Regions from separate parts of the Streptomyces sp. 135 genome, predicted to be linked through region 3. Evidence: riboswitches for the same ligand, from Rfam matches in the RefSeq annotation. Region 3 holds a riboswitch; each other region holds the start of a gene.
What was found. A riboswitch is a leader RNA that binds a small molecule or an ion and turns the genes downstream of it on or off. The one in region 3 is predicted to bind thiamine pyrophosphate.

Region 1 (7,160 bases), 2.0 Mb from region 3:
TCGAGGAAGTCGGGGAGGTCTCCCTGACGCTTGCGGGCATCCACGCACAGGTAGAGCCGGGCGTCGGCGAGCTGGGCGCGCGGGTGGTCGGCGGCCATGGAGAAGTCCCCCCGGTGTCGGTGGGCGTGCGGGCCGCGCGTCGCGCGGCCCGCATCCCGAACGGTGTGTTCAGTCAGACGACGGGCGCCTGCTCAGACGGCGAGCGCCTGGGCGCGGCGCTTCACCTCCGTGCCGCGATTCTCGCTCAGTGCCTGCGCGGGGGTGCCGGGCAGGGTCGGGTCGGGGGTGAAGAGCCACTCGAGCATCTCTTCGTCGGAGAAACCGTCGTCCCTCAGGAGCGTCAAGGTGCCGACGAGGCCCTTGACGACCTTGTCGCCGTCGATGAAGGCGGCCGGCACCTGGAGCGTCCGGTTCTCACCACGGCGTACGGCGATCAGCTGGCCGTCCTTGACCAGCTGGCGTACGCGCGTCACCTCGACGTCGAGCATTTCCGCGATGTCGGGGAGGTGGAGCCAGGCGGGGACGAGAGCATCGGTCTTTGCGTCAATCTCGGTCACCGTCCCAGCGTATCTCTGGCCGGAGGCCTACAGCGGACGGCACCGCGCCCGGCGGTCCGGGGGCGCGTGACCGGGTGCGGGTGCGTGAGGGCTGGGCGCGCAGTTCCCCGCGCCCCTGGCAGGGGCGTTATAGCGCTGCCTTTTTCAGGGGCACCGACGGGTCTGCCGTCAGAGTGGGGTCCAGGCGGGTGCCTGACTCGATCAGTTTGCGGCCCTGGGCCAGGTCCCGGGGGCGGCCCACCGCGAGGACCGCCACCAGGGCGCCGGACCGCAGCCAGCAGACCGACCAGGCCATGCCCGTGGGGTCGCCGCGCCACACCAGCTCGTCCGTCGGCGTGTGATGGCCCGCGTACTGCACGAAGCGGCCGAACTGCTCCGACCAGAAGTACGGCACCGGGTCGTACGCCGCGGGGTCCTCGCCGATGATGTTCGCCGCGACCGTGCGCGGGCCCTGGAGGGCGTTGTCCCAGTGGTGGACGAGCAGTCGTTCGCCGTACCGCCCGGAAGGGAACGAGGCGCAGTCGCCGACCGCGTACACGTCGGGCACCGAGGCGCGCAGGTGGTCGTCGGCCACGACTTCCCCGTGGGCGCCGAGGGCGATGCCGGAGCCGGTCAGCCAGGCGGTCGCATGCACGACCCGGCGCGCGGCCACGTGCTCCACGCAGCACCTCCGGCGCGTCCAGCCCGCGCCCACCACCACGATGTCGTGCTGCGCGGCGAGTACCGGCCGCAGCCGCGCGGCGTCGTCCAGGGTGCGCAGGAGGTGGACGCCGGGAACGCCCTCGGTGCCCGGCAGCCGGATCGGCTCGGCGCCGGTCGCGAGCACCAGGACGTCATAGGCGACCGGGCCCTCGGCCGTGTCCAGCTCATGGTCCGCGGGGCGCACCCCGGTGACCTCGCGGCCCAGGCGGAGCCCGATGCCGAGCGCCTCGAAGTCGATGTCGAAGGCGGAGCCCTCCGCCTTGCCGAGCAGCACCGCCTTGGACAGCGGCGGCCTGTCGTACGGCTGGTGGGGTTCCGCGCCGATCACGGTGACCGGACCGGCGAAACCCCGCTCACGCAGGGCCACGGCGGTCTGCACCCCTGCCATCCCGGCGCCGACGATGACGACGTGCCGCTCGCTCTGCCTCTGCTGCTCGCTCACCCGATCACTGTAGGGCGGCGGACGGCGGCGCCTTCAGAGGCGGGCGGGGAGATCTCTGACACACCGTCACCGCCCATGGCGGCACGGCTCCCCTACTGCCGCGCGGGGCGACGGGCTAGGGTGGCCGGTGCAGAGCACTCGCGGGAGCCCGGACGCACCGGGCTGAGAGGGAGGCTGGGACGGCCTCCGACCGTACGAACCTGATCCGGGTCATGCCGGCGAAGGGAGGGGCTGGACGCCCATGCAGCCACGTACACCACCCCGCACACCATCCTGTGCGCCACCGGCGGAATCGAAGACTCCGACGGACGTCCTCGTCGTGGGGGGCGGCATCATCGGCCTGGTCACGGCCTGGCGGACCGCGCAGCGCGGACTCTCCGTCGCCGTCGTCGACCCCGAGCCTGGCGGCGGGGCCGCGCAGGTGGCGGCCGGCATGCTGGCCGCCGTCACCGAACTGCACCACGGCGAGCAGACGCTGCTCGCACTCAACCTCGAATCCGCGCGGCGCTATCCGGACTTCGCCGCCGAACTGGCCGAGGCGAGCGACCGCGGTGTCGGCGACCTCGGCTACCGCGCGTGCGGCACGCTCGCCGTCGCGCTCGACTCCGACGACCGCGCCCACCTGCGCGAACTGCACGCCCTTCAGTGCCGGTCCGGCCTGGAGTCGCAGTGGCTGAGCGGCCGCGAGTGCCGCCGCCTGGAGCCGATGCTCGCACCGGGCGTGCGGGGCGGGCTACGGGTCGACGGCGACCACCAGGTCGACCCGCGCCGGCTCGCGGCGGCGCTGCTAGTGGCCTGCGAGCGGGCGGGCGTCACCTTCCACCGCGGCTGGGCCGAGCGGCTCTCGGTCGTACGCGACCGGGCCGGGGGAGTCGTCCTCGGGGACGGCACCGAACTGCACGCGGACCAGGTCGTGCTGGCGGCGGGCAGCCTCAGCGGGCGCCTCGCGGGCGTTCCCGACGACGTCCTGCCGCCCGTGCGGCCGGTGAAGGGGCAGGTGCTGCGCCTGACGGTGCCGAAGGCGTACGCGCCGTTCCTGAGCCGCACCGTGCGCGCGGTCGTGCGCGGTGGCGCCCTCTACCTCGTCCCCCGCGAGAACGGCGAACTCGTCGTCGGCGCCACCAGCGAGGAGCTCGGCTGGGACACCACGGTCACCGCGGGCGGCGTCTACGAACTCCTGCGGGACGCCCACGAACTCGTGCCCGGCATCACCGAGCTGCCGTTGACCGAGACCCGCGCGGGCCTGCGCCCCGGCTCCCCCGACAACGCGCCCCTGCTCGGCCCGACGCGGCTGCCCGGGCTCCAGCTGGCCACCGGGCACTACCGCAACGGCGTCCTGCTGACGCCCCTGACGGGCGACGTCATGGCGCACTCCCTGGCCACCGGTGAGCTTCCCGACGAGGCGCGGCCGTTCACCCCGCGCCGCTTCACCGAGCCCTCCCTCGTACCCCCTACGCAGCCACTGCCCACGCAGTCGTTCACGGAGCAACCCGCATGAGTACGCCCGCCTCCAGTACGCCCTTCACCGTTTCCGTCAACGGAGAGGTACGCGACGTGACCTCGGGCACCACGCTCGAAGCCCTCGTCGCCACCCTCACGGCGGCCCACTCCGGTGTCGCCGCCGCCCTCAACGAAACCGTCGTCCCGCGCGCGCGGTGGTCCGGCACCGTGCTCGCCGCCGGTGACCGCGTCGAAGTACTCACCGCAGTCCAGGGAGGCTGATCCGACCATGGCAGACGACCCTTTCGTCATCGGCGGACTCACCCTCTCCTCGCGCCTGATCATGGGCACGGGCGGGGCGCCCAGCCTCGACGTCCTCGAACGCTCCCTCGTCGCGTCCGGCACCGAACTGACCACGGTCGCCATGCGCCGCCTCGACCCCGGCGTGCAGGGCTCGGTGCTCTCCGTCCTGGACCGGCTCGGCATCCGCGTCCTGCCGAACACGGCGGGCTGTTTCACCGCCGGGGAGGCCGTCCTCACGGCCCGTCTCGCACGCGAGGCGCTCGGCACGGATCTCGTGAAGCTGGAGGTGATCGCGGACGAGCGCACGCTGCTCCCGGACCCGATCGAGCTCCTGGACGCCGCCGAGACCCTCGTCGACGACGGCTTCACGGTCCTTCCGTACACGAACGACGACCCGGTGCTCGCGCGCAAGCTCCAGGACGTGGGGTGCGCGGCGATCATGCCGCTCGGCTCCCCCATCGGCTCGGGGCTCGGCATCCGCAACCCGCACAACTTCCAGCTGATCGTCGAGCACGCGCGCGTGCCGGTGATCCTGGACGCGGGCGCGGGCACGGCGTCCGACGCGGTGCTCGCCATGGAGCTGGGGTGCGCGGGTGTGATGCTCGCCTCGGCCGTGACGCGGGCGCAGGAGCCGGTCCTGATGGCGGAGGCCATGCGGCACGGCGTCGAGGCGGGCCGCCTCGCGTACCGGGCCGGGCGGATCCCCCGCCGCCACTTCGCGGAGGCGTCGTCCCCCGCGGAGGGCAAGGCGCGGCTGGATCCGGAGCGGCCGGCGTTCTGAGCGACGGCGGGAACGGTCACAGCTGCGCTGCAGTCCGGCCGCGGGCCCACCGCACCGGCCACGGTGTCGGTGGGGGCTCGTAGACTCCCCTGCGTGGACACGACCCTTCAGGACCCCCTCGTCGGGCAGCTGCTCGACAGCCGTTACCGGATCGAGGGGCGCATCGCGGTCGGCGGGATGGCCACGGTCTACCGGGCCGTGGACACCCGCCTCGACCGCGTGCTCGCGCTCAAGGTGATGCACCCCACGCTGGCGGCCGACGCCTCCTTCGTGGAGCGCTTCATCCGCGAGGCGAAGTCGGTCGCCCGCCTCTCGCACCCGAACGTGGTCGGCGTCTTCGACCAGGGCACCGACGGGGCGTACGTCTATCTGGCGATGGAGTACGTGGCAGGCTGCACGCTGCGTGACGTCCTGCGCGAGCGCGGCGCGCTCCAGCCGCGGGCCGCGCTCGACATCCTGGAGCCGGTCCTCGCCGCGCTCGGCGCCGCGCACCGCGCCGGGTTCGTGCACCGCGACATGAAGCCCGAGAACGTCCTCATAGGGGACGACGGCCGGGTGAAGGTCGCCGACTTCGGCCTCGTACGCGCGGTGGACACCGTCACGAACACGACCGGCACCGTCCTTGGCACCGTCTCCTATCTCGCTCCCGAGCAGATCGAGCACGGCACGGCGGACACGCGCGTGGACGTGTACGCCTGCGGCGTGGTGCTCTACGAGATGCTGACCGGCGCGAAGCCGCACTCCGGGGACTCCCCCGCCCAGGTGCTCTACCAGCACCTCAACGAAGACGTGCCGCCCCCGTCGGCGGCCGTGCCGGGGCTCCCCTTCGCCCTCGACGAGCTGGTCGCCTCCGCCACCGCCCGCACCCCCGACGTCCGCCCGCACGACGCGGTGGCCCTCCTCGCCCAGCTGCGCCAGGCGCGGGCCGCCCTCACCGAGGAGCAGCTCGACGCGGTGCCGCCGCAGGCCCGCGCGGCGGAGCATGACGCCCCCGGCCACCATGACAACTCCGAGGACCGCACCAGCGTGATCCCGCGCGCGGACCGCTCGGCGCAGCTCCCGCTGCCACTCCCGCTCTCGGCCGAGGCAGAGCAGGGCCGGCAGGACGCCCTGAACCGCACCAGCGTTCTGACGACACCGCCGCCGGCGCCACCCGCCCCGGCACGGCGCTCGCGCGGCCCGTTCGATCCGCGCCGCCGCACGATCGCGGTGGTGGCCGCGGTGCTCCTGGCCCTCGGCCTGGGCGCGGGTGTCTGGTACATCAACTCCGGCCAGTTCACGGAGGTCCCGCCGCTCCTGGCGAAGACCGAGGCGCAGGCCGAGAAGCGTCTGGCGGAAGCCGGCCTCGAGGTCAAGGAGATCAAGCGCGAGTACAGCGACACCGACAAGCGCGGCACGGTCATGGGGACCGACCCCGCACCGGGCGAGCGCATCCGGCAGAACGACCAGGTGACGCTGACCATCTCGCGGGGCCCGGAGAAGGTGAAGGTGCCGGACGTCAAGGGCATCCCGCTGGCCGAGGCGAAGAAGGAGCTGAAGAACTCCGGTCTCGCCCCCGGCATGGTCACCAAGACCTTCAGCGAGGACGTCGCGAAGGGCTCCGTGGTGCGTACGGACCCGCGGGCCGGCTTCACCCGCAAGGCCGACTCGGCCGTCGCCCTGATCGTCAGCAAGGGCCGCCAGGTCGAGGTGCCGGACGTGGTGGGCGAGTCCGAGGCCGACGCCGTAGCGGACCTGGAGGACGCCGGGCTGAAGGCGAAGATCAAGTCGGCCCGCATCCACTCCGACGAGGACAAGGGCGCCGTCGCCGCGCAGGACCCCGTGGCGGACAAGCCGCTCGCCGAGGGGGACACGGTCACGCTGACGATCTCCAAGGGCCCCCCGATGGTCGAGGTCCCGGACGTCACCGGGATGAGCGTCGACGAGGCCGTGGACAAGCTGGAGTCGAAAGGCTTCGCGGTGGAGAAGGACCGCGGGCTGCTCGGCCTCTTCGGGGACACGGTGAAGGACCAGTCGGTGGACGCGGGCGACGAGGCCCCCAAGGGGTCGACGATCACCATCGAGATCCGCTGAGCCTGGGCCCCCGGGGGTCCGCGCGGGCCCCCTCCGCCCCGGCGGGGATGACGAAGCCCACCCCCGGCCGATGCCCGCCCGGCCCCGCCCACGTGCCACCCTTGACGGCGTGAGCAGCAACAAATCCCCCCGTCCGGCGTCCTTGGGCGCCGCGTCCCGCAACCCCGTCGGCGCCCACATCCCCGTGGCCGGCGGTCTCGCCTCCGTAGGACTGTCGTACGCCCGTGATCTCGCCGCCGAGGCCGTCCAGGTCTTCGTCGCCAACCCGCGCGGGTGGGCGACCCCGCCCGGCAATCCGAAGCAGGACGAGGAGTTCCGCGCGGCCTGCGCCGCCGGGAACATCCCTGCGTACGTCCACGCGCCCTACCTCATCAACTTCGGCTCGCACACCGAGGCGACCGCCGAGAAGTCCGTGGACTCCCTTCGCCACTCGCTGCGCCGGGGCCGTGAGATCGGCGCGCTCGGAGTCGTCGTGCACACCGGTTCGGCGACCGGCGGCCGCGACCGGGGGGTCGCCCTCAAGCAGGTGCGCGAACTCGTGCTGCCGCTGCTCGACGAGCTGACGCACGACGACGACCCGTTCCTGCTCCTGGAGTCGACGGCCGGCCAGGGCGCCTCGCTCTGCTCCCGCACCTGGGACTTCGGCCCCTACTTCGAGGCACTCGACGCGCACCCGAAGCTGGGCATCTGCCTGGACACCTGCCACATCTACGCGGCGGGCCACGACCTGACGGGCCCGAGCGGCATGCAGCAGACCCTGGATCTCCTCGTGGACACGGTCGGCGAGGGCCGCCTGAAGCTCGTGCACGCCAATGACTCCAAGGACGTCGTCGGCGCCCACAAGGACCGCCACGAGAACATC
Region 2 (7,160 bases), 1.9 Mb from region 3:
TCCTCGACACCAACTGCGACCCCGACGAGGTCGACTACAAGATCCCCGGCAACGATGACGCGATCCGCTCCGTCACGCTGCTCACCCGCGTGATCGCCGACGCCGTCGCCGAGGGCCTCATCGCCCGTTCCGGTGCCGCCACCGGTGACTCGAAGCCGGGCGAGAAGGCCGCCGGCGAGCCGCTCGCCGAGTGGGAGCGCGACCTGCTCGAGGGTGACAAGAAGGCCGACGCCGAGGGCGAGAAGGCCGACGAGGCCGCCGAGGCCCCCAAGGCTGACGAGAAGCCGGCCGAGGACGCCGCCGAGGCTCCGGCCGCCGAGGCCCCCGCTGCCGAGGCCCCGGCCGCGGACGCCGAGCAGGCCTGACCTCACAGGTTCGGTAGTTGACGGCGGGGGCCCGATCGGCCCCCGCCGTTCACCCGTAGACCTCCGTAGATCTTTCAAGACTTCGAGAGAGAATTTTCGATCATGGCGAACTACACCGCCGCTGACGTCAAGAAGCTCCGTGAGCTCACGGGCGCCGGCATGATGGACTGCAAGAAGGCGCTCGACGAGGCCGAGGGCAACGTCGACAAGGCCGTCGAGGCGCTCCGCATCAAGGGCCAGAAGGGCGTCGCCAAGCGCGAGGGCCGCTCCGCCGAGAACGGCGCCGTGGTCTCCCTCATCGCCGACGACAACACCTCCGGTGTCATCGTCGAGCTGAAGTGCGAGACGGACTTCGTCGCCAAGGGCGAGAAGTTCCAGGCCGTGGCGAACAACCTCGCCGCCCACATCGCCAAGACGTCCCCGGCCGACCTCGAGGCGCTGCTCGCCTCCGAGATCGAGGCCGGCAAGACCGTCCAGGCGTACGTCGACGAGGCCAACGCCAACCTCGGCGAGAAGATCGTCCTGGACCGCTTCGCGCAGTTCTCCGGCGCCTACGTCTCCGCGTACATGCACCGCACGATGCCCGACCTGCCCCCGCAGATCGGTGTCCTCGTCGAGCTGGACAAGGCCGACGCCGACGTCGCCAAGGGCATCGCGCAGCACATCGCCGCCTTCGCGCCGAAGTACCTCTCCAAGGAGGACGTGCCGGCCGAGGTCGTCGAGTCCGAGCGTCGCGTCGCCGAGGAGACCACCCGCGCCGAGGGCAAGCCCGAGGCCGCGCTCCCGAAGATCGTCGAGGGTCGCGTCAACGGCTTCTTCAAGGAGGCCACCCTCCTCGGCCAGCCGTACGCGCTGGACAACAAGAAGTCGGTCGAGAAGGTTCTCGCCGAGGCCGGTGTCACCCTGAAGCGCTTCACGCGCATCAAGGTCGGTATCTGAGTCCGTACCGCGATCGACGGTAGACCCCCTATAGGGTCGACAGCGGTCGCCCGCGTGGGGAGCCCCGGAAGGGGAACCCCGTACGCGATGTACGACCGCAGGATCTGACGAGGAGGCCACTGCCGAGCATGGGATGCGAACGACACCCCACCGGCAGTGGCCTTTTTCGTATGTGTGTCAAGTAAGAGAAGCGAGAACACCATGACCACCAAGGCCGACTCGAAGAGTGACGACGGCAAAGTTGCCGGACGCTTCCTGCTGAAGCTCTCCGGTGAGGCGTTCGCCGGTGGAGGCGGCCTCGGGGTCGACCCCGACGTGGTGCACGCCATCGCCCGGGAGATCGCGGCCGTGGTCCGCGACGGCGCCCAGATCGCCGTCGTCATCGGCGGCGGCAACTTCTTCCGCGGCGCCGAGCTCCAGCAGCGCGGCATGGACCGGGCCCGCTCGGACTACATGGGCATGCTCGGCACGGTCATGAACTGCCTCGCCCTCCAGGACTTCCTGGAGAAGGAGGGCATCGACTGCCGCGTCCAGACCGCCATCACCATGGGCCAGGTCGCGGAGCCGTACATCCCGCTGCGCGCCGTGCGCCACCTGGAGAAGGGCCGTGTGGTCATCTTCGGCGCCGGTATGGGCATGCCGTACTTCTCCACCGACACCACCGCCGCGCAGCGTGCCCTGGAGATCGACGCCGAGGCGCTGCTCATGGGCAAGAACGGCGTGGACGGCGTCTATGACTCCGACCCGAAGACCAACCCCGACGCGGTGAAGTTCGACGCTCTCGGCTACGGCGAGGTCATCACCCGCGACCTCAAGGTCGCCGACATGACCGCCATCACGCTGTGCCGGGACAACAAGCTGCCCATCCTCGTCTTCGAGCTGCTCTCCGAAGGCAATATCGCCCGAGCCGTCAAGGGTGAGAAGATCGGCACACTCGTGGGCGACCAGGGAAGCCGGAACTGACCTCAGGGCCTTGGGCCTCAGGGATCTGAGCCCGACTCAAGGGACGTACGCGAGACGCCCCTTGAGGGGATGGACAAAGCCCTGCCGGTCGGACACCGTGCAGGAAAGACACGCGACGCAGCCGGCCGCCCCGTGCTAGCCGGGCCTACTCAAGACACGCAGGAGCAAGTGGTGATCGAAGAGACCCTCCTCGAGGCCGAGGAGAAGATGGAGAAGGCCGTCGTGGTCGCCAAGGAGGACTTCGCCGCGATCCGCACCGGCCGTGCGCACCCGGCGATGTTCAACAAGATCGTGGCGGACTACTACGGCGCGCTGACGCCGATCAACCAGCTGGCCTCGTTCTCGGTGCCCGAGCCGAGGATGGCGGTGGTGACCCCGTTCGACAAGACCGCGCTGCGCAACATCGAGCAGGCGATCCGCGACTCCGACCTCGGCGTCAACCCGAGCAACGACGGCAACATCATCCGGGTGACCTTCCCCGAGCTGACGCAGGACCGCCGCAAGGAGTACATCAAGGTCGCCAAGACCAAGGCCGAGGACTCCAAGATCTCGATCCGCTCCATCCGCCGCAAGGCGAAGGAGACCATCGACAAGGCCGTCAAGGACGGCGACATCGGTGAGGACGAGGGCCGCCGCGCCGAGAAGGAGCTGGACGACACCACCGCGAAGTACGTCGCTCAGGTGGACGAGCTGCTCAAGCACAAGGAAGCCGAGCTGCTCGAAGTCTGAGGCTCGAGTCCGAGGAATCAGGAAACCGATCCGTGAACGACTCTTCCTGGGGGGCGCCGCCCAGAGCCGGGTATTGGGGGCCGCCCGACCAGGGACCTGGTCAGGGGGCGCCCCCGGCAGGTCCCGCGTACGATGCGCAGGACGCGCTGCTTCCGTCCGTGACGCAGCCGATGCCCATCGTGCCCGACGCACCGGTGAGCGGCTCTGACCAGGACGACCGGGGGGCCACTCGGATGGGCGGCCCCCTGTTCCGTGACGAGCCCTCGCAGGAGCCCATGCCCAGCGCACCACAGCCCGCCCCGGCAGCGCCGCAGCCCGCGCCGAAGAAGAGCGCGGGCCGCGATCTCGGTGCGGCCATAGGAGTCGGTGTGGGTCTCGGCGCGGTGATCATCGCGTCGCTGTTCATCGTGAAGGCCGCCTTCATCGGCGTGATAGCGGTCGCCGTGGTGGTCGGCCTTTGGGAGCTCACCTCCCGCCTGGAGGAGCGCAAGGCCATCAAGGCGCCGCTGGTGCCGCTCGCGGTGGGCGGCGCGGCGATGGTCGTCGCCGGCTACGTCCGGGGCCCCGAGGGTGCCTGGGTGGCGATGGCGCTCACCGCGCTCGCCGTCCTGGTCTGGCGCATGACCGAGCCTCCCGAGGGCTATCTGAAGGACGTCACGGCGGGGGTCTTCGCGGCCTTCTACGTCCCGTTCCTCGCCACGTTCGTGGCGCTGATGCTCACCGCGGACGACGGACCGCAGCGGGTGCTCACCTTCCTGCTCCTGACCGTGGTCAGCGACACCGGGGCGTACGCGGTCGGCTGGCGCTTCGGCAAGCACAAGCTGGCGCCGCGCATCAGCCCCGGCAAGACCCGCGAGGGCCTGCTCGGTGCGATCACGTTCGCGATGGCGGCGGGCGCGCTGTGCATGGAGTTCCTGATCGACGGCGGGACGTGGTGGCAGGGGCTGCTCATCGGCCTCGCGGTCGCGGCGAGCGCCACGCTCGGCGATCTCGGCGAGTCGATGATCAAGCGGGACCTCGGCATCAAGGACATGGGCACGCTGCTGCCGGGGCACGGCGGCATCATGGACCGCCTGGATTCACTGCTGCCGACGGCGCCGGTCGTCTGGCTCCTGCTGGTGATCTTCGTCGGGTCCGGCTGACCTCTACCTGGTCTGACCTGCGTGAATGTGCGTGAGGGGTCCGTTGTCCACAGGGCGGCGGGCCCCTCGTCGTATGTCTGCGACACTGGATGGACCATGCCTGTACCCGGAGAACTCACCTTCGTCGCGCCCCGCGGAGCCAAGAAGCCCCCGCGGCACCTCGCCGACCTCACGCCCGCCGAGCGCAAGGAGGCCGTCGCCGCCATCGGCGAGAAGCCGTTCCGCGCCAAGCAGCTCTCGCAGCACTACTTCGCGCGGTACGCCCACGACCCGGCCGAGTGGACCGACATCCCCGCCGGCGCGCGCGACAAGCTCCGTGAGGCTCTGCTGCCCGACCTGATGTCCGTGGTGCGGCACATCAGCTGTGACGACGACACCACCCGCAAGACGCTCTGGCGGCTCTTCGACGGGACGCTGGTGGAGTCGGTGCTCATGCGCTACCCCGACCGGGTCACGATGTGCATCAGCTCCCAGGCCGGATGCGGCATGAACTGCCCGTTCTGCGCCACCGGCCAGGCCGGTCTCGACCGGAACCTGTCGACGGGCGAGATCGTGCACCAGATCGTCGACGGCATGCGCGCGCTGCGCGACGGCGAGATCCCCGGCGGGCCCGCCCGGCTGTCCAACATCGTCTTCATGGGCATGGGCGAGCCGCTGGCCAACTACAACCGTGTGACCGGTGCCATCCGCCGCCTCACCGACCCCGAGCCGGACGGCCTCGGGCTCTCGCAGCGCGGGATCACGGTGTCGACGGTGGGGCTCGTCCCCGCCATCCACCGGTTCTCCGACGAGGGCTTCAAGTGCCGTCTCGCGATCTCGCTGCACGCCCCGGACGACGACCTGCGCGACACCCTCGTGCCGGTCAACACCAAGTGGAAGGTGCGGGAGGTGCTCGACGCCGGCTGGGAGTACGCGGCCAAGTCGGGGCGTCGCCTCTCCATCGAGTACGCGCTGATCCGCGACATCAACGACCACGCGTGGCGCGGTGACCGCCTCGGCCGGCTGCTCAAGGGCAAGCCGGTGCACGTGAACCTGATCCCGCTGAACCCCACGCCGGGCTCGAAGTGGACGGCCTCGCGGCCCGAGGACGAGAAGGCGTTCGTGGAGGCCATCGCCGCCCATGGCGTGCCGGTCACGATCCGGGACACCCGGGGCCAGGAGATCGACGGGGCGTGCGGTCAGCTCGCCGCGGCCGAGAGGTAGTCTGGCCGTCGTACACACATCTGCATATTCCGACAGGGGAGCGCCACAGCGCTGAGAGTGCGGCACCTTGGACAGGTGGGCCGCAGACCCTCTGAACCTCGCCCAGGTCATTCTGGGTAGGAAGTTCGGGCACCACTCAAGCTGTTGCGCCCTGCCCGCGGCCATCCGGTCGGCGGGCAGGGCCGCGTCTCTTCCTGGACACCCAGGAGGACAACTCAGTGAGCACCAAGAAGATCACCTCCGTCGCCATCGCGGTGGGCCTCGGGCTCGTCGCCGTCTCGGCGTGCGGCTCCGGCGACGACGCCTCGAAGGCGGACTCCAAGTCCGTCACGCTCGTCAGCCATGACTCCTTCAACGTCTCCAAGGACGTACTGAAGGAATTCGAGAAGCGGTCCGGGTACCAGGTCAAGGTCCTCAAGGACGGGGACGCGGGCGCCGCCGTGAACAAGGCGATCCTCTCCAAGGACAACCCGCAGGGCGACGTCTTCTTCGGAGTCGACAACACCCTGCTGTCACGGGCGCTCGACAACGGCCTCTTCCAGTCGTACGAGGCCAAGGGCTCGGACGAGATCAAGCCGGAGTACCGCGTCGACCAGGGCAAGCACCGCGTGACGCCCGTGGACAGCGGTGACATCTGCGTCAACTACGACAAGAAGTACTTCGCCGACAAGAAGCTGGCGCCGCCGAAATCCTTCGAGGATCTGGCCGAGCCCGCGTACAAGAACCTGCTGGTCACCGAGAACGCCTCGACCTCGTCGCCCGGTCTCGGCTTCCTGCTCGGCACCGCCGCGAAGTACGGCGACAAGGGCTGGGAGGGCTACTGGAAGAAGCTCAAGGCCAACGGCGTCAAGGTCGTCGACGGCTGGGAGCAGGCGTACAACGAGGAGTTCTCCGGGTCCGCGGGCGGCAAGAAGGCCAAGGGCGACCGGCCGCTCGTCGTCTCCTACGCCTCTTCGCCGCCCGTGGAGGTGCTCTACGGCAAGCCGCGGCCCAAGGAGGCGCCGACCGGCGTCGCGACCGGCACGTGCTTCCGCCAGGTCGAGTACGCGGGCCTGCTCAGCAACGCCGAGAACGCCAAGGGCGGCAAGGCGCTCCTGGACTTCCTGGCGGGCGAGGAGTTCCAGGCGGACATGCCGCTGAACATGTTCGTGAACCCGGTGCGGGAGGGCGTCGAGCTGCCCGAGCTGTTCACGAAGCACGGTGTGACGGTCGACGAGCCGCAGACCATGGACCCGAAGAAGATCGCCGACAACCGCGAGCCGTGGATCAAGTCGTGGACCTCGCTCGTACTGAAGTAAAGGCCCGTCCCCCCAGGGGATTCGGCCGCGGGAGCGCGGCGCGGCTCGGTCTGATGGCCGTGCCCGTCGCGTTCTTCGCGCTCTTCTTCGCCTATCCGGTCACGGCGATCGTCGCGCGCGGACTGCATGTGGACGGCGGCTGGCGGTTCGGGCGGATCGTGGACGTGCTCGGGCAGTCCGACATCCGGCACGTCCTGTGGTTCACCACCTGGCAGGCGCTCGCGTCGACCGCGCTCACGCTGCTGATCGCGCTCCCCGGCGCGTATGTCTTCGCGCGCTTCGACTTCCCGGGCAAGCAGGTGCTGCGGGCCGTCGTCACCGTGCCGTTCGTGCTGCCCACCGTCGTGGTCGGCACGGCGTTCCTCGCGCTGATCGGGCGGGGCGGGCTCTTCGACGAGCTGTGGGGTGTGCGGCTCGACACCACCGTGTGGGCGATCCTGCTCGCGCACGTGTTCTTCAACTACGCGGTCGTCGTCCGCACCGTCGGCGGGCTCTGGTCACAGCTCGACCCGCGCCAGGAG
Region 3 (7,160 bases):
ATCAGGGTGCGCACGATCTCCTCGGCGACCAACTCGCTGTTGGCGACCGTGCCCACGCTGGACTGCGCGATCGAGAAGAGCAGCAGCAGGGGCAGCGCGGCGCCCGCGTAGGCCAGGACGAGGGTGTTGACGACCGAGGCGATGTGGTCGCGGCCGATGCGGATGCCCGCGCGGTAGAGGCCGCGCCAGCCCATGGTCGGGTTGGCCTGGTGCAGTTCCCAGACGGCTGAGGTCTGGGTGACCGTCACGTCGTCCAGGACGCCGAGCGAGCCGATGATGACGCCCGCGAGCAGCAGGCCGCTCATGTCGATGGACGGATACAGGCCGTGGATGAGGCCGGTGTTGTCGTCCGTGTTGCCGGTCAGCGCGGCCCAGCCGATGAACAGGGAGCCGAGCAGGCCGATCAGGAGGAGGGAGATGAGGGTGCCGAGCACCGCGACCGAGGTACGGGCCGTGAGGCCATGGCAGAGGTAGAGCGCGACCAGCATGATGGCGCTCGCCCCGATCACCGCCACGACCAGGGGGTTCGCCCCCTGGAGGATCGCCGGCAGGATGAAGAAGGTCAGCACCAGGAAGCTGATGGCGAGTGCCACCAGGGCCATCACACCGCGCAGCCGCCCCACCACCACGACGGCGAGCGCGAAGATGCCGGCGAGAAGCGCCATCGGGATCTTGCGGTTCACGTCGGTGACCGAATACTGAAGGCCCTCGGGGGCCTTGGGCTCGTAGGCGACCACCACCTCTTGGCCCTTGCGCAGTTGCCGGGGCGAGTCCGGCTGAATGATCTCGGTGAACGTGCGGCCCTTGTCGTCACCGCTGGTCACCTCGATCAGCGCCTTCTTGCAGGTGCCCTCGGCCCGGGACTGGGCGCTCTGGCCCTCGGGGGTGGAGGTGTCGCCGTTCGGCTGGGGCTGCGAGGGGTTGAGGTCCTTGCAGGGCAGTTCCTGCACCTTGGCGACCGTCGCCGACTGTGTCTGCCGGTCGAAGCCGACGCCGGTGCGTTCATGGCTCGGCGTCCCGCCCGGCCACAGGACCAACAGGCCCACGACGACCGCGGTGGCGAAGGGGATCAGCACCGCCGCGATGACCTTGCGCAGGTGCTGGGAGACGGGCGCGGCGGGGCCGTGGCTGTGCGTATGGCCGTGTCCGTGTCCGTGCCCGGAGCCGTCGGGGGACGGGCCGGAGCGGGGCGGTTGTGAGGGCGGAGGCGGCGGCGGGGGTGTGGTGGTCACGGACCGATCATCGCAAGAACGGGAGGGGCCCTCTGTTCAGCGCGCCCGACATGACGCTAGCGTGGAGCCACCTTTGCAATCGCGGGAGCTCGGAGCACCGGGCTGAGAGGGCGCTGACCTCCGTACGAAACGGCACGAGTCGTGCATGAACGTACGGAATCCGCTGCGTCGACCGCCGAACCTGTTACCGGGTAATGCCGGCGTAGGGAGTAGGTCTCATGACCACATCGGACGCACGCACGCCTGCCTCCAGCAGCGACGAGCACGTTGAGAACGCTGTCGCGGCGGAGGCCGGGAAGTCCATCGGCTGGCACAAGGCGTACATCGAGGGTTCACGCCCCGATCTGCGCGTGCCGGTCCGCCAGGTGCACCTCACCAACGGCAAGGCCGTCACCCTGTACGACACATCGGGTCCGTACACCGACCCGTCCGCCGAGACCGACGTCCGCCGCGGCCTGCCGCCGCTGCGGGAGAACTGGATCATCGCCCGCGGCGACACCGAGGAGTACGTGGGCCGTCCGCCCCGCCCCGAGGACGACGGCATCAAGCACACCTCGCCGCGCGGCGGGCTCAAGAACCTCGACGCGGTCTTCCCCGGCCGCCCCCGCCAGCCGCGCCGCGGCCGCCCGGGCCAGGCGGTGACACAGCTCGCGTACGCCCGGCGCGGTGAGATCACGCCCGAGATGGAGTTCATCGGGATCCGCGAGAACATGGACCCCGAGGTCGTGCGGGCCGAAGTCGCCGCGGGCCGCGCCGTGATCCCGGCCAACGTCAACCACCCGGAGATCGAGCCGATGATCATCGGCAAGAAGTTCCTGGTGAAGGTGAACGCCAACATCGGCAACTCCGCGGTCACCTCCTCCATCGAGGAGGAGGTGGACAAGATGACCTGGGCGACCCAGTGGGGCGCCGACACGGTCATGGACCTCTCCACCGGCCGCAACATCCACACCACCCGCGAGTGGGTCCTGCGCAACTCCCCCGTGCCCATCGGCACCGTGCCCCTCTACCAGGCCCTGGAGAAGGTCGACGGCAAGGCCGAGGAGCTGACCTGGGAGATCTACAAGGACACGGTCATCGAACAGGCCGAGCAGGGCGTGGACTACATGACGGTGCACGCGGGTGTGCGCCTGCCGTACGTCCCGCTCACCGCCCGCCGCAAGACCGGCATCGTCTCGCGCGGCGGCTCGATCATGGCCGCCTGGTGCCTCGCGCACCACAAGGAGAGCTTCCTCTACGAGCACTTCGAGGAGCTGTGCGAGATCCTCGCGGCGTACGACGTGACGTACTCGCTCGGTGACGGCCTGCGGCCCGGTTCGATCGCGGACGCCAACGACGAGGCGCAGTTCGCCGAGCTCCGGACCCTCGGGGAACTCAACACGATCGCCAAGCGGCACAACGTGCAGACGATGATCGAGGGCCCCGGTCACGTCCCGATGCACAAGATCAAGGAGAACATCGACCTCCAGCAGGAGATCTGCGAGGAGGCGCCGTTCTACACGCTCGGCCCGCTGACCACGGACATCGCGCCCGCCTACGACCACATCACCTCGGGCATCGGCGCCGCGATGATCGGCTGGTGGGGCACGGCCATGCTCTGCTACGTCACGCCGAAGGAGCACCTCGGCCTGCCCAACCGCGACGACGTGAAGACCGGCGTCATCACGTACAAGATCGCGGCGCACGCGGCCGATCTCGCCAAGGGGCACCCGGGCGCGCAGGACTGGGACGACGCGCTCTCGGACGCGCGCTTCGAGTTCCGCTGGGAGGACCAGTTCAACCTGGCCCTCGATCCGGTCACGGCGCGGGAGTTCCACGACGAGACGCTGCCGGCCGAGCCCGCGAAGACGGCGCACTTCTGCTCGATGTGCGGGCCGAAGTTCTGCTCGATGAAGATCTCCCAGGACATCCGCCGCCAGCACGGCGGTGACCTGGCGGAAGGCGAGATCGAGGCGGGCATGGAGCAGAAGTCCAAGGAGTTCGCCGCCGCCGGCAACCGGGTCTATCTGCCGATCGCCGACTGAGCGAAACCACGTAGGCACGTAGGGGGTGCCCGCAGAGTGTCGCGACGACCGACTCTGCGGACACCCCTGCCTACTCGGGCTTGTGTTCGGGGCCGCCGAAGTCCGGGCTGGAGAAGTCGGGGCTCGAAAAGCTCGGCCGCGATCCCGTCGCCCGGCCGCCGTCCGGGCTGCTGAATCCGGGCCGGTTGTAGCCGAGTTGCGGCATGCGGCCGCCCGCCGCGGCTCCTCCGGCCCCGTGCGACGGCGCGCGGGCCGCGGGAGCCGCGCCCGGATCCGTCAGGGCCTCCCGGAGGAACGGCACGACGCCCCGTTCGAGGAGCGCCTGACTCCAGGCTTCCCTGGCTCGGGACACTTCCTCGTACTGCTCGCCGTGGAGTCCCGCATGGAGCGATGTGGCGCCGTTTCGCAGGGCCGTCAGGAGCAGACCGACCGCGGCGACCAGGATGCCCCCGGCGGTGAGCGCGCCGAACAGCCATCCCGCGGTGAGCAGGGTGTCCGCGAAGGCGGGCTCGGGGTTGAGCATCTTCAGGATGTAGCCGACGAGCAGGAAGATCGCGGCGGCCGTCCCGGCGAGGACGGGGGCGAGGACCGCCACCACGGCGATCGCCCCGGCTCCTGCCGCCGCCGCGGGTTCCGCGACCTCGCCCATCGTCGTGGCGAGGCCGATGCCGCCGGAGCCCGACTCCGCGGCGCTGTGTCCACTCCCTTCGCGAATCGAGGTGGAGGACGGTCGAGGTTCGCGCAACTCCTCGCGAACCTTCACGTAGTGCGCGTACTCGGCCGTGGCGGCGGCCGTGATCAGTGCTGTCGCGTTCAGGGCCATGGTGCGCAGTTGTTCGGTGTTGAGCCGCTGGCCCACTGCGGCGAGTTCAGGACGGTCAGGTGCGGTGCGCAGCGCCTCGTCGAGGATCCGCTCGTATTCGGGGCGGTCCTCATTGAGCAGGTGTGGAGCGCTGTTCATGTGCATCCCCCGATGCTCCGTAGGGCTAAGGCTCGCATGGCTACGAGCCGTCGGGCAGAAACGGAGGGGAGCCTGCTACGGATAAGCCGATGGTAGAGCCGTGACGGCACGCGGTGACAGGGGGTTTCCAGAATTGGCACCCCCGGTCGGCGTGATCCTGTAAGGGGGCGCCTGCCCAGCGAACGCTCAGATACCCAGGGGGAGTTGGCAGACCAGTAGCTTTCCGGCCATGGTCACTCCGCCGTCCATGGCGATGGCCAGGCCGTCGGCGTAGACGTGCGGTCCCTCGATGACCGGTCCGCCGCCGTCCGACTCGTCCTCGGAGCCGACGTCACCCAGGAGGTAGGGGATGGGGCTGTGGCCGTGGACGATGCGCGTGCCGCCGTACATGTCCAGCAGCTCGCGTACGGCTGAGGAGCCCGACTCGTCGCGGAAGGCGAAGCGCTTGGTGAACTTGCGGAAGAGGTCCCAGCACTCGTCGGCGTCGTTGCGCGTGAGGGTCTCGCGGATGGTGTCGTTCACTGCCTCGATCGAGTCGCCGTAATCCAGGTAGGCGGTCGTGTCGGAGTGCACGAGCAGGTGGCCGTCGGCCTCCTCCATCGCGTCCAGCCGGGCCATCCACTGGAGGTGGTGGTCCTCCAGGCGCTCCATGTCGGTCTTCTGGCCGCCGTTGAGCAGCCAGGCGGCCTGGAAGGTGGCGGTGCCCGCGCCGGAGTTGACGGGCGTGTCGCCGAAGCGCTTGGCGCCGAGCAGGAGCAGCTCGTGGTTGCCCATGAGCGCCTTGCAGTAGCCGCCGGCGGCCGCGGCCTCGGCGGACAGCCGCATCACGAGGTCGATGACGCCGATGCCGTCGGGCCCGCGGTCGGTGAAGTCGCCGAGGAACCACAGGCGCGCGTTGCCCGCGGACCAGTTGCCGTCGGCGTCGATGAGGCCCTGTTCCTGGAGGGCCGCGAGGAGCTCGTCCAGATAGCCGTGCACGTCGCCCACGACGAACAGCGGGCCGAGCTCGTCGCCCGGCCTCGGCTGCGGGGGATCCGGCATGACCTGCACCTGGACCGTGTCGCCGCGGTTGATGACCGGCAAGTCACGCTGGGTGGGGGTGTAGCCGTCGTCCGGCAGCCCCCCCGGAGCCGGCGCCGGAGGGCTCACCTCGGCGGGGCCGGTCGTCTCATGGACGTACGCCGGTACGCGGAAGTCGCGCAGCGTCGCCGTCCGCACATCGGGTCCCTGACCGGCCCCCTGAGTCATCGACCCCTCCACCACCATTGCGCCGCATCTGCACCGAGAACGGACTGCCTGGTCGCAGCGGCCCGCGGTGTCGTCCGCCCATCATAGGAATGCGGCTCCCGCTGTGTGGTGCACCAGGGGTGGTGAATCGGTCCCAGGCCCCGGTTCACCGAGGTTTTCTCCCGAATTGGGCAGAGGTTTCCCCCCTGGTGGCGGGTTAGTGGCCCACCTCTGCCCGAAATCGTCTGAGTCAGCGTCTGGGTCAGCCCGAGCCCGAGGAGCGTGGCGGACTGACCGTCGTGCGCGGCGGACGTCGCTCGGACGAGGTGCGCACGATCAGTTCGGTCGGTATCACCTGCTCGACGGGCCCGCCCGAGTCGAGCCCCTCGATGGCGTCGATGAGGAGCTGTACGACGGCCGTTCCGATGCGTCTCGGCTTGAGGGAGAGCGTGGTGATGGGCGGTTCCGTGGTGGCGTACACCGTGGACTCGCTGCAACAGACGAGCAGCAGGTCGTCGGGGACCCGCAGGCCGTACCGCCGGGCGGCGGCGAGCAGGTCGGTGCCGTTGGGGTCGAAGAGGCCGTAGACGGCGTCGGGGCGGTCGGGCCTGGCGAGCAGCCGGTCGGCGGCCACGGCGCCCGCGCACGGGTCGTGGGCGGGGTAGGACTCGTAGACCGGGTCCTGTCCGACGCGCTCGCACCAGCGGAGGTACGCGGTCGTGGACAGGTGGGTGTAGGTGTCCGTGGTGTTGCCGGTGAGGAGGCCGATCCGGCGGGCGCCCGCCGCCGCGAGGTGGTCGAGGATCTCGAGGACCGCCGCCTCGTGGTCGTTGTCGACCCAGGCGGTGACGGGCAGCGACCCCGCGGGGCGGCCGTCGGAGACCACCGGCAGGCCCTGTCTGACCAGCTCGCTGACGACCGGGTCATGGTCGGAGGGGTCGACGACGACGGTGCCGTCGAGCGCGACGTTGGACCACACGTCGACCGGACTGCGGCGCGAGGTGGCCGGGAGGATCACCAGGGCGTAGCCCCGGGCGAGGGCGGCGGAGGTGGCGGCTCTGGCCATCTCCGCGAAGTAGGCGAATTCGGTGAAGGTGAAAGGTTCATCCCCGTACGTGGTCACGGTCAGGCCGATGAGGCCGGACTTGCCGGTACGGAGGGTTCGGGCCGCGGCGGAGGGGCGATAGCCCAGCCGCTCGGCGACCTCGCGGACATGGCGTCGGGTGGCGTCGGGCAGCCGCCCCTTGCCGTTGAGGGCATCGGAGACAGTCGTGATCGAGACACCGGCGGCCGCGGCGACGTCTCTGATGCCCGCTCGGTTCTGCCGGTTGCTCCGGCGGGCGGTCTCCGCTCGGCTCACCTGGTGCTTCCCTGCTGCTGTCATGGCGAGCCGATAGTAGGGCTCATCGGGGTGGGTAGCGCGGACGCATATTCACTCGTTGACAGGCACGTTTCTGCATGACTCCAGCGCGCCAATGACCATGGAATGCAGGGTAGTTGGACGTTGTGAGCGTTAGTTGCCGCTGATCGTCTGGCGCGGTCCTGTCAGATGCGCGAGGTCTCGAAGAGGTCTCAACTCACCTTCACGAGGGATGCGCGCCACGGAGTGAGCCACCGGCGCACGGAAGACCGCGGGGCGCTCCCCCTTGCCGCGCGCCTTCCGGAGACGGATCTCCGTAGGCCATTCGCACCAGCCTCGAATCCTCATAAGGTGAG

Region 1: another riboswitch for thiamine pyrophosphate. It lies ahead of thiO (glycine oxidase ThiO); the one in region 3 lies ahead of thiC (phosphomethylpyrimidine synthase ThiC).
Region 2: another riboswitch for thiamine pyrophosphate. It lies ahead of KKZ08_RS27925 (thiamine ABC transporter substrate-binding protein); the one in region 3 lies ahead of thiC (phosphomethylpyrimidine synthase ThiC).

What each region holds. Positions count from the first base shown of each region.
Region 1 is NZ_CP075691.1:2,259,553-2,266,712, forward strand. It holds gene thiE (thiamine phosphate synthase) at 1-98, opposite strand, end outside; gene KKZ08_RS10185 (Rv2175c family DNA-binding protein) at 192-557, opposite strand; gene KKZ08_RS10190 (FAD-dependent oxidoreductase) at 685-1,701, opposite strand; TPP riboswitch at 1,832-1,945, shown strand; gene thiO (glycine oxidase ThiO) at 1,943-3,199, shown strand; gene thiS (sulfur carrier protein ThiS) at 3,196-3,423, shown strand; gene KKZ08_RS10205 (thiazole synthase) at 3,431-4,225, shown strand; gene pknB (Stk1 family PASTA domain-containing Ser/Thr kinase) at 4,319-6,298, shown strand; gene KKZ08_RS10215 (deoxyribonuclease IV) at 6,408-7,160, shown strand, end outside.
Region 2 is NZ_CP075691.1:6,152,568-6,159,727, forward strand. It holds gene rpsB (30S ribosomal protein S2) at 1-365, shown strand, start outside; gene tsf (translation elongation factor Ts) at 468-1,304, shown strand; gene pyrH (UMP kinase) at 1,506-2,267, shown strand; gene frr (ribosome recycling factor) at 2,439-2,996, shown strand; gene KKZ08_RS27915 (phosphatidate cytidylyltransferase) at 3,029-4,138, shown strand; gene rlmN (23S rRNA (adenine(2503)-C(2))-methyltransferase RlmN) at 4,235-5,341, shown strand; TPP riboswitch at 5,366-5,482, shown strand; gene KKZ08_RS27925 (thiamine ABC transporter substrate-binding protein) at 5,560-6,639, shown strand; gene KKZ08_RS27930 (iron ABC transporter permease) at 6,615-7,160, shown strand, end outside.
Region 3 is NZ_CP075691.1:4,250,089-4,257,248, reverse strand. It holds gene KKZ08_RS19180 (YibE/F family protein) at 1-1,232, opposite strand, end outside; TPP riboswitch at 1,304-1,458, shown strand; gene thiC (phosphomethylpyrimidine synthase ThiC) at 1,451-3,256, shown strand; gene KKZ08_RS19170 (hypothetical protein) at 3,327-4,223, opposite strand; gene KKZ08_RS19165 (metallophosphoesterase) at 4,404-5,465, opposite strand; gene KKZ08_RS19160 (LacI family DNA-binding transcriptional regulator) at 5,707-6,828, opposite strand.